DNA from 2 places in the Terribacillus saccharophilus genome. Region 1 is predicted to be linked to the other one. Evidence: predicted binding sites of a transcription regulator. Region 1 holds the regulator's gene; the other holds the start of a gene.
What was found. Region 1 encodes LexA, which represses DNA repair genes until DNA is damaged. Its sites were predicted from a motif close to CGAACATATGTTCG; they were not measured.
Positions count from the first base shown of each region.

Region 2: the regulator LexA is predicted to act here: its motif matches at 1,615-1,628, upstream of uvrB (excinuclease ABC subunit UvrB).

Region 1 is NZ_CP008876.1:1,394,674-1,399,963, reverse strand. Features, by position in the region: gene tkt (transketolase) at 1-1,009, opposite strand, end outside; gene GZ22_RS07080 (DUF896 domain-containing protein) at 1,136-1,360, opposite strand; gene GZ22_RS07075 (YneB family resolvase-like protein) at 1,402-2,061, opposite strand; gene lexA (transcriptional repressor LexA) at 2,345-2,974, shown strand; gene GZ22_RS07065 (AI-2E family transporter) at 3,328-4,413, opposite strand; gene GZ22_RS07060 (hypothetical protein) at 4,621-5,007, opposite strand; gene GZ22_RS07055 (DUF2188 domain-containing protein) at 5,169-5,290, shown strand, end outside.
Region 2 is NZ_CP008876.1:3,203,368-3,208,657, reverse strand. Features, by position in the region: gene uvrB (excinuclease ABC subunit UvrB) at 1-1,556, opposite strand, end outside; gene GZ22_RS15910 (peptide chain release factor 3) at 1,728-3,317, opposite strand; gene GZ22_RS15905 (PTS sugar transporter subunit IIA) at 3,571-4,065, shown strand; gene GZ22_RS15900 (DEAD/DEAH box helicase) at 4,190-5,290, shown strand, end outside.

The DNA of each region.
Region 1 (5,290 bases):
ACTCTCCTTTAATTGCCGTAGATAATTCTTTAGCAAGTTCAGGGTGAGCTTCTTCGTACTTCGCAAATAGCTCATTCCAAGCATTTTCTGCTTCAGCACCGTTTTTAACGACCTTCTCTTCAAAATCAGCATAAACCTCATCTGGAACGTAGAAATCTTCATGTTTCCACTTGTAATATTCCTTCGTAAGTTTTACTTCATCCACACCTAGTGGTGAGCCATGAGAAGCACTTTTAGCTGATTTGTTCGGAGAACCGTATCCGATGACTGTTTTTACTTCAATCAAAGTTGGCTGAGTTGTATTTGCTTTCGCTTCTTTGATTGCTTCGCGAATTGCATCTACATTCTTACCTTCTTCGACACGGATAACTTGCCAGCCATAAGCTTTGAAGCGATCCTCTACGTTTTCAGAGAAGCTGTGGTGAAGATCACCATCAAGAGAAATATCATTGGAATCGTACAACACGATTAGCTTGTCCAAGCCAAGATGACCTGCAAGTGAAGCTGTTTCATGTGAAATACCTTCCATTAAGTCACCATCACCACAAATTGCGTATGTGTAATGGTCTACGACAGGGAAGTCCTCTTTATTATACTTCGCCGCAAGATGTGCCTCTGCCATCGCCATACCGGTAGCCATCGCGATACCTTGTCCAAGTGGACCAGTTGTCGCTTCGACACCATCCGTATGATGGACTTCCGGATGTCCTGGTGTACGGGAACCGTATTGACGGAAGGATTTTAAATCATCGATGGATACTTTGTATCCTGACAAATGTAAAAGGGAATACAATAGCATGGAACCATGTCCAGCAGACAATACGAAACGATCCCTGTTAAACCAGTGGGAATTCTTCGGATTGTGAGCCATGAAATCGGTGAAAAGCGTATAAGCCATCGGCGCTGCACCCATCGGCATACCTGGGTGGCCGGAATTCGCTGCTTCGATTGCATCGATTGATAACGTACGAATTGTATTAATGGAAAGCAATTCTGTAGTCTGAACCATGTAAACATCCCTTTCATCTAACAAATTATGTACTCTTGTTCATCCTATACAAAAATCCTCAGATTAACAAGGATTTATATATAGAAAAAGAAGGGAAAGGCTGTGCATAGAGCCAGCCGTCCCTTCTTATTTCTCATCACGTAATTGTTTTACTTTTTCTGGTGTAACGTCATTGCCTTCACGATCCATAACCGTCATCGACTTGAACTGGTTCTTGAATGAAGAACGTACATTTCCCAGATATTCCTGTCTTAGTTCTTTTTGCTCTTTCTGTTCGCTAAGGCTGAGTCCTTCTGCCTTGGCTTTATTTGCTAACGCATTTAGGCGTGCTAATTTATCTTTAGTTAACATGTGTATATGCTCCTTTAAGCATTAGAGTTAATATACCTATGTTACCCGCTAGCGTCTTCCGATTCAAGCGAAAGATACTCCTGGTACCTTCTATGTACGGTCGCCTTTGATACATTAAAGCCCATACCGCGCAGAACAGAGCTGATTTCTTGGAAAGTAAGCTTGTTGTTTCGCAGCCTGATTACTTCTTGAATCGGAAAGTCAATCCGCTCTCTGCCAGGTGCAGCCTGCTGGTTGCTCAAATTCTTACTTGGATCATATCCGGCCTCAATTGCCCTTCTCATACCTCGTTTAATTTTCATATTATGAATCTTCCGCTGATACTCCTCGACAATACCAACGATCTGGAGCACCATACCATCTGATTCTGAAAGCTGGAATTCACCGTGCTGGCTTAACGTATACACCTTGACCTCCAGCTTCTGAAGATGATGGAACAAGGCGATCTTCGTATTGCCTCTTCCTAGCCTCGTCTCATCCTGAATGAGAAGACAATCTGCTTCATGTGCTGTAAATATATCCAGCATGCGAAAAATTCCCGGACGTTCGATCTCATAACCGCTCTGTTTCTCTTCGATGATATCGATAACCTCTATGTTGGAGGACGCAGCAAGACTGATAAGCTCTTCGCGCTGACGCTCAATCGAGCTTGCTTGCTCGTCCTTTTCTGTACTTACTCTGCAATAGATGACTGCTTTCATTGATGTACCCTCTCACTTCGACTAATTAGACGCTCATTATAAGTGTAAAGTATAGGAAGAAAAGCGTGAAGCCGAAAAGCACATAATAGAATAGATCTGATTTTGCTAGTTTTTTGAACATGGTAGACCCCTCCGTTTTCAAGAACGTGCGTTCTCTTTGTTAATTCCATTATATACGAACATAGGTTCTAGTCAAGGCTTTTTTTCGAACGGATGTTTGTATATTGCAATCTATCATGGTATACTGTATGTAATAAAAATATATGCACGGGGTGTTCGATACATGATAAAACTATCGAAAAGACAGGAAGCGATTCTAGCATACATAAAGGAGCAGGTACTCGATAAAGGCTACCCGCCATCCGTTAGAGAAATTGGCGAAGCAGTTGGCTTGGCTTCAAGTTCTACAGTTCATGGCCATCTTTCCCGCTTAGAGAAAAAAGGCCTTATCCGACGTGACCCTACAAAGCCGCGCGCTATCGAGGTATTATCATTAGATAGTGAAGAACAAACAGATATTCCTCGCGGCGAGGCAAACTACGCTCCGGTAATCGGGAAAGTAACAGCTGGTATTCCAATTACAGCAGTGGAGAATATAGAAGAATATGTCCCTGTACCTAGCCATCTAGTAGGACCGGATGATAATATCTTTGTTTTGGTTATTGTTGGTGAGAGTATGATAGAAGCTGGTATTTTAGATGGAGACATGGTCATCGTCAAACAGCAGCAAACTGCTCAAAATGGAGAGATTGTTGTTGCGATGACAGAGGACAATGAAGCAACAGTGAAACGCTTCTTCAAGGAAGAAAACCAGATCCGACTGCAGCCAGAAAACAGTACGATGGATCCTATTATTTTGGATAATGTTAGCATTCTTGGTAAAGTAATCGGCTTATATCGCTCCATTCAATAAAAAAATCGGCTCCGGCCGGTTTTTTTATTTTTTTCATAGAATTTACATACTTTTAGCCTTCTTTCGACATATTTTTTGGGTATATTAGATTATGATATTACCAAAAGCTAGAAAGCGGGTGGTGTTGTGAAGCTGTTGTATAAGCTCTTCTGCAAGTTGCGAGGCCGTCATAAGATTGATAGTGTTACTGATTCGTGTAAATGCGGATATACAAGAAGCCACCGCAGAGAACAACACAGTATGGACGATTATTATCTTAAAGAACGCTAAAAACGGTATAAATAAGGAGCTTGCCTACATGGCAAGCTCCTCTTTTGTGTTTTCGTCATTCAGTTATAGAAGAAAGCTAGATATTAGTTTGTTTCTTGTATCTTTCTGCCAAAGTGATACTTCCTCCACTCTCCATAGAAATGAGTAACAGCCGTGCGGAATGCTGCATAAATCGGAACAATGAGTAACAAACCGATAAAACCAGCAATATTACCAGCAGCCAACAATAGTGAAATGACGGTAAGCGGATGCAGTTTCAATACTTTCCCCATCACATTAGGTGAAATAAAGGAACTTTCGATTTGTTGAGCTATGAACATGACTACTGCTGCCCATACAGCAAGCATAGGGTCCTGGAAGAATGCAACCAGCACAGCAGGAGCAGCGGCAAGATACGGCCCAAGGAAAGGAATGAAGTTTAACAGTAAACCGATTAAAGCAAAGATTAAGGAGTATTCCAATCCTATAATCAGATATCCTATATATAATAACGCTCCGACACAGCAACTTACGATAAACTGGCCTTGAATAAAGCTAGACAAAGTATGATCTAGTTTTCGCAATAATTCTTTTAAGCTCTCGGACTTATGTCCTGTAAAAAACTTTGTTAAAAATGGCTTTAGTTTATCTCCATCTTTTAGCATGAAGAATAAAAAGAACGGTATAAGGATCAGACCTACTGTGAAGCTGACTAAACCTGAAAGAAAACTAGTGAGATAGCTTAACGCTTGTTCTGTATAGTTTTCTAAATTATTGGAGAAATTCTGCACTGCACTGTTTATCTGATCTGGAACGGCTGAATAATTATCCTCCACGTTCTCTACGAGAGATTCAGCATGCTCCACTATAACAGGAACTTGTTCGGACAGTGCAGCTATCTGATCCTGTGCTATCGGTGCAATAAAACGAAATCCTAGATATCCAATTCCGATAATCAACAGAAATAAAATTAGAATTGCCGACCACCTCGGCAGCTTTAGCCGTTCCAGTAATTTAACCAACGGCCTAGTGATGTAAAACAAAAAGCCCGCTGCAATAAGCGGAAATGCTATTGCTTTTACAAATTCATATAACGGGGTGAAGATATAATTTACCTTCCCTAACAGCAGTATGATTGTCAAAATCAGTACCGCTGCTGTCAAACTCTGAAACCATCGTTTTTGCAGCATATTATGTACCATCCCTTGAATAGAAGTTCTATTCCATTTCCCTGCGTATTACTCAAAAAAACATATCTTTCGTAAGCATTTGTTAAGGAACAGAGTTTGGATATTCACGAGATACATTCGATGCAACGATAAAAAAGAAGGTTTCTGTAGTTTATTTTTTTCTTGTATGTCTGAAGTCTATATTGCTATAAACAATAAGAAGCCTGCCTAGACGGCAAGCTCCTCCTGTATGCTTTTATGTTGTTTCATTGCTAAATTAAGGGCATCGAGAAGAATACCCGGCGTCGCTTTCTCGTATGTCTCCCCTAACAGTTGCTTGGCTCCCGCTAGAATCCGCTGATTACCCATCAAAGCTAACAATTCATGTCCTTTTACTAAAATATCGTCAACGAAAACATCTCTGTAATCTTTAGAGTTTGTTACCACACCTGAAATGAACCCTTCTTGCAGAAGAACCTCCGCATGATGCACGACATCGTATGGTGTACACGTTCCGACAGCACATCGGTACTCTCTTGCTTTCGTTCCTTGGAGTTGGTCTGCTTCTAACTGTTCCAGTATTTCATGAAATAATGTAACGCGTAGTTTTGGCATTTGATCTCCTCCTTAATATAGTTCTATTATTTCACATATCAGCTTTTAATTTCTTGAAAAGTTTGTACATTATTTCACAAATAAGTGACAAGTTAGAGAACTGAATTAAATACAGCAATCCGTGGTATAGACTCTATAAGCATTTTATTGGAGGTGCAATATTGTCAAACTATCATACTACCCCAGACGGAAACGGAAATTGGCAGGTCAAGAAAGAGGGAGCAAAGCATACTTCAGGCAATTTTGATACGCAAAAGGAAGCAATGGATTATGGGAAAGAACT
Region 2 (5,290 bases), 1.7 Mb from region 1:
ACAAGGGAAACCTCCGGAATATCCAAACCCTCTCGAAGCAAGTTGATTCCAATAAGTACATCGTATTTACCTACCCGCAAATCACGGATAACTTCAATTCGTTCTAGCGTTTTAATTTCTGAATGCAAATACGCCACTTTTATACCGATATCCTTCAAATAATCGGTTAAATCCTCAGACATTTTTTTCGTTAGCGTAGTGATTAATACACGTTCATTCTTTTCAGTCCGTTTATAAATTTCACTGATAATATCATCAATCTGTCCTTCGATTGGACGGATGTCGATTTCGGGATCCAGCAATCCTGTCGGACGGATGATCTGTTCAATCATTTCCGGTGTATGCTCGATTTCATAAGGACCAGGTGTCGCAGATACATAGACAAGCTGTTCTGTCTTCTTCTCGAATTCCTGGAATGTGAGCGGCCGGTTATCCATAGCTGATGGCAGACGGAAGCCATGGTCTACGAGCACCTTTTTCCGCGCTTGGTCACCATTGTACATTCCCCTTATCTGTGGCAGCGTAACATGGGACTCATCTGCGACAACTAAGAAATCATCGGGGAAGAAGTCCAGCAGTGTATAAGGCGTGGCCCCTGGTTCGCGGAAAGTAAGCTGAGCTGAGTAGTTTTCGATACCTGAACAAAAACCCATCTCCCTCATCATTTCCAAGTCGTAATTTGTCCGCTGTTCAAGACGCTGTGCTTCCAGCAGTTTGCCTTGCTCCTTGAAGACTTTGAGCTGGCCTTCAAGCTCTTTCTCAATATTGACGATTGCTTTCTTGAGATTCTCCTCGCGCGTTACGAAGTGGGAAGCAGGGAAAATAGCAACATGCTCCCGATCTCCGATTATTTCGCCAGTCAGGGCGTCCACTTCACGAATCCGATCTATTTCATCTCCAAAGAACTCAAAACGAATGCAATGTTCTTCCTTTGATGCCGGAATTACTTCAACTGAGTCACCGCGAACACGGAAGGTTCCGCGCTGGAAGTCAATATCATTCCGGGCGTATTGGATATCCACTAAGTTGCGGAGCAGGGCATCTCGGTCCTTCTCCATTCCAACTCGGACAGACAGCACCTGGCTTTTATATTCCTCCGGGGAACCCAAGCCATAGATACAGGACACACTTGCCACAATTAATACATCATTACGTTCAAATAACGCAGATGTAGCGGAGTGGCGCAGTTTATCAATCTCATCATTGATGCTTGCGTCCTTCTCGATGAATGTATCTGTCTGTGGTACGTACGCTTCTGGTTGATAATAATCGTAATAGCTGACGAAATACTCCACTGCATTGTTCGGGAAAAATTCCTTAAACTCACTGTACAGCTGACCAGCCAGTGTTTTGTTATGTGCAATGACAAGTGTCGGTTTATTTATCTCCTTCACCATGTTCGAGATGGTGAACGTCTTACCGGTACCAGTCGCGCCGAGAAGTGTCTGATGACGCTTGTTTTGATGGATGCCATCGACAAGGGCGTCAATCGCTCTAGGCTGGTCACCCTGCGGCTCGTATTTGGATACTAACTCAAACGTTTCCTTTTCTTTCAATGCCAAATTCCTCCGTTCTGTATGCTAGTTTCATCATAGCATAAAATATATAAAAACACGAACAAACATTCGTTTAAAATTCCACACACCTGCTAGTATAGATGTTTACCTAATATACAAAACATAAACAAATAGATAGCAAAAAGCCGCCAAAAATTGACGGCTTTATTATTAATTAGAAGCTTGATCGTATTGGTTGACCTCAAATAGATCAATTAAATCGACTTTTGGATTTTTATCCGTGAACCAGCGGAGGGCAAAATCATTCTTGAACAATGCCAAGTAATCCCCTTCGCGATCCTGTGCGAGCAGACTGCGCTCGTCGAATAGACGTTCATCCACTTGGTCGGCTTTCAGCCAGCGTGGAATGCGTTCTCCCATCGATTCCAATACCACTTCTACATTATACTCGTTTTTCATTCGATATTCGAATACTTCGTACTGAAGCTCTCCGACTGCACCCAAAATATAGCTATTGTCGCGTTTACCACGGAACAGCTGGATTGCTCCTTCTTGAACAAGCTGCTCAATACCTTTTTGGAACTGCTTAGCTTTCATAACGTTCTTGGCAGTAACTTTCTTGAACACTTCCGGCGGGAATTGCGGCAGCTCATCAAATTCAAAGTTCGCTTTTCCTTCAATGAGGGTGTCGCCGATTCGGTAAATATTTGGATCATAAATACCGATGATATCACCGGCATATGCTTCTTCGACCGTATCACGGGATGATGCGACGAATTGCTGTGATTGGGAAAGCTTGATCGGCTTCGCAGAGCGGGCTAGCTGAACGCTCATACCACGCTCGAATTTTCCTGAGCAGACACGCAGGAAAGCAATACGGTCACGGTGAGCTGGATTCATATTTGCCTGAATCTTGAAGACGAATCCAGAGAACTCTTCATTCTCAGGAGATACGATACCTTCTGTCGTACGGCGGCTGCCTGGCGCAGGCGCTAAATTAACAAATGTATCAAAGAATGTCTGTACACCGAATGGTGCAAGTGCACTACCAAAGAACACAGGTGTCTGCTTACCAGCAAGCACACGATCCAACGAGAATTGATCGCCAGCTTCTTCTAATAACTCCAGCTCACCTTTTGTATCTTCAAATGTAGATTCACCTGTTAAATCAGCATACTGCGGATCATCCAGCTGATCATAAGGAATGAATGTTTCTTCCTCATTACCATTAAAGCGGACAAATTGCTTGTTGTATCTATCAAAAATACCTAGGAAACGCTTGCCCATTCCTGCTGGCCAGTTCATTGGATATGTCTCGATATCCAATACACTTTCGATTTCCTCCAATAGCTCAAGTGGCTCCCGTCCTTCACGGTCAAGCTTGTTAATGAAAGTGAAGATTGGAATACCGCGCATACGACACACTTTGAATAGTTTCAATGTCTGTGCTTCGATACCTTTTGTCGCATCGATAATCATTACAACACTATCCACAGCCGTTAGTGTACGATACGTATCTTCACTGAAATCTTCGTGTCCTGGTGTATCCAGGATGTTGACTTGATAATCTTTATAAGGAAAATTCATTACAGATGATGTAACGGAAATTCCACGCTGCTTTTCGATTTCCATCCAGTCAGATGTAGCGAATTTGCCTGATTTCTTACCTTTTACCGTACCTGCAGTACGAATTAGATTCCCGAAAACGAGCAATTTCTCAGTCATTGTCGTCTTCCCGGCATCCGGGTGGGAGATGATTGCGAAAGTCTTGCGTTTTTGTACTTCTTGTTTTATTTGCATCGGTTCATTACCTACCGTTCTATTATCATTCGTATAGCCTGATTGTCTTTGTGATTGATTTCTTATATCACACTGCGTCAAACCTCATTTCCGCTCAAAAAATCAGTCTTTCTCTACTATACCTAATGTTAGCGCTTTTAGGCAATATCCAACTGACTGGATGTTTTTCGTTGACCCGCAGGGAGAAAACGCTTTAATATGATACTAATAAGATTTTCATCAAAATTCGATCTATTCCGAGGAGAGACATAATATGCTAAAGAAACTATTCGGTAAGAATATTACGGAAGAAAGTTTTGTAAGCCCTGTCAATGGAAAAGTAGTCCCGCTTGAAGAAGTGCCTGATCCAGTGTTTGCCGAGAAGATGATGGGTGACGGTATCGCTATCGAGCCAACAGATGAGACAATCGTCAGCCCTATTGATGCAGAAGTCGTTCAAGTGTTCGAAACAAAGCATGCCATCGGCTTGAAAACAGCAATGGGATTGGAACTGCTTCTCCATATCGGTCTGGATACTGTCAATCTCAAGGGAGAAGGCTTCGAGACTTTTGTCAAAGCAGGCGATAAAGTCTCTGCTGGCGATAAGCTCGTCACTTTCGAAAAAGCATTTATCGAAGCAAATGCGAAAAGCAGCATCACTCCTGTAATTATCACCAATTACGAAGCAAGTGAGTATACATTAGAAGCACTCTACCCGGATCAAGCTATTGCTGGAGAAACCCAGATATTCCAAGTTAAAAAGAAATAAACTGAAATGGCAGCCAAGTGCTGCCTTTTTATTTTGTCCTATTTTTATCCTATTAGGGAAGGCTATAGCTATATCTGTTATAATGATAGGATAATGATTTTTTTAGACTGGAGACTGGGCTTTCATGCAATCTTATTTTCTCGACAAACAAGATATCATCAAAGTGACAGGCGATCGATTCTACCGAAGAGGATTGGACTATGTCAATAAAGGGCGCGTACAAGGGCTAAGCTTTACGCCATCCATTAATCAATGGAAGGCTGTTGTCCGTGGCACCGAAAACTATCCTGTACGGATTTTCTTCTTTGAGGATGACGATCTCGATGGTGTCTGCAGCTGCCCCGCCTATCACACCCATTATACATGCAAGCATATTGCTGCCGTCCTGATCGCAGTCAGCCGGAATCGTTTCGACAGTAACGGATACACAGTTACGGAAGAAACAGCTGCACCGACAGCAGCTCGTCAAACCGATTTTACTGATCGTCTTGTGCAAGCCTTCGTATCTCCTTCCGAACGCTTGACATCCAAGCCTCCGGAAACATTGAAGCTTGAATACAAGGTCGAACAGCGCTTTATGCAAACAAACGGCAATACAGTCTTCGAGGTTGAACTGAAAGCAGGTACTGCCCGTACCTACATCGTGCGCCTGGCTGAAGACTTTCTTCGAAGTGTGCTGCATCAAACCCGCTATCAGGTTACACCGAGTTTCGCTTTTGATCCTCGTGTACATATTGTTACACCTGAGGACAAAGCTATCCTGGAGCGATTGCTGGAAGCTTGTGAAAACAGTATGATTCATGATTTCACAGCTTCTTCTCTACAATCGGAAAAACGCGCGATCAAGCTGACGCCATCCTTAGCCAAGAATTTGCTGCCGCAGCTTGCAGATGCTGGAGCGTCGCTTCACTTGCTGCATACAGACCCAATGGATTCATTTCAAGTGAGCAGTCAGCCAGCACGGCTGGACTTTTATTTGTCTACTGATGAAGACGAAATGCTGCAGCTAGGAGTTCAGGATATCGCAGCTTATGAATATATCAAAAACTATCACTACTTAGTCAAAGACGACACGCTATACCCTGTACCTCCTGAACAGCGGGAATTGGTGAAAGAATTGTTCACCATTCTCCCCTATCGGCATGATACACCGCAGACCGTATCAGATAAGAATGTCGACCGTTTTGTGTCACAGGTTGTTGGCAAGCTGGAACAAATCGGCCAT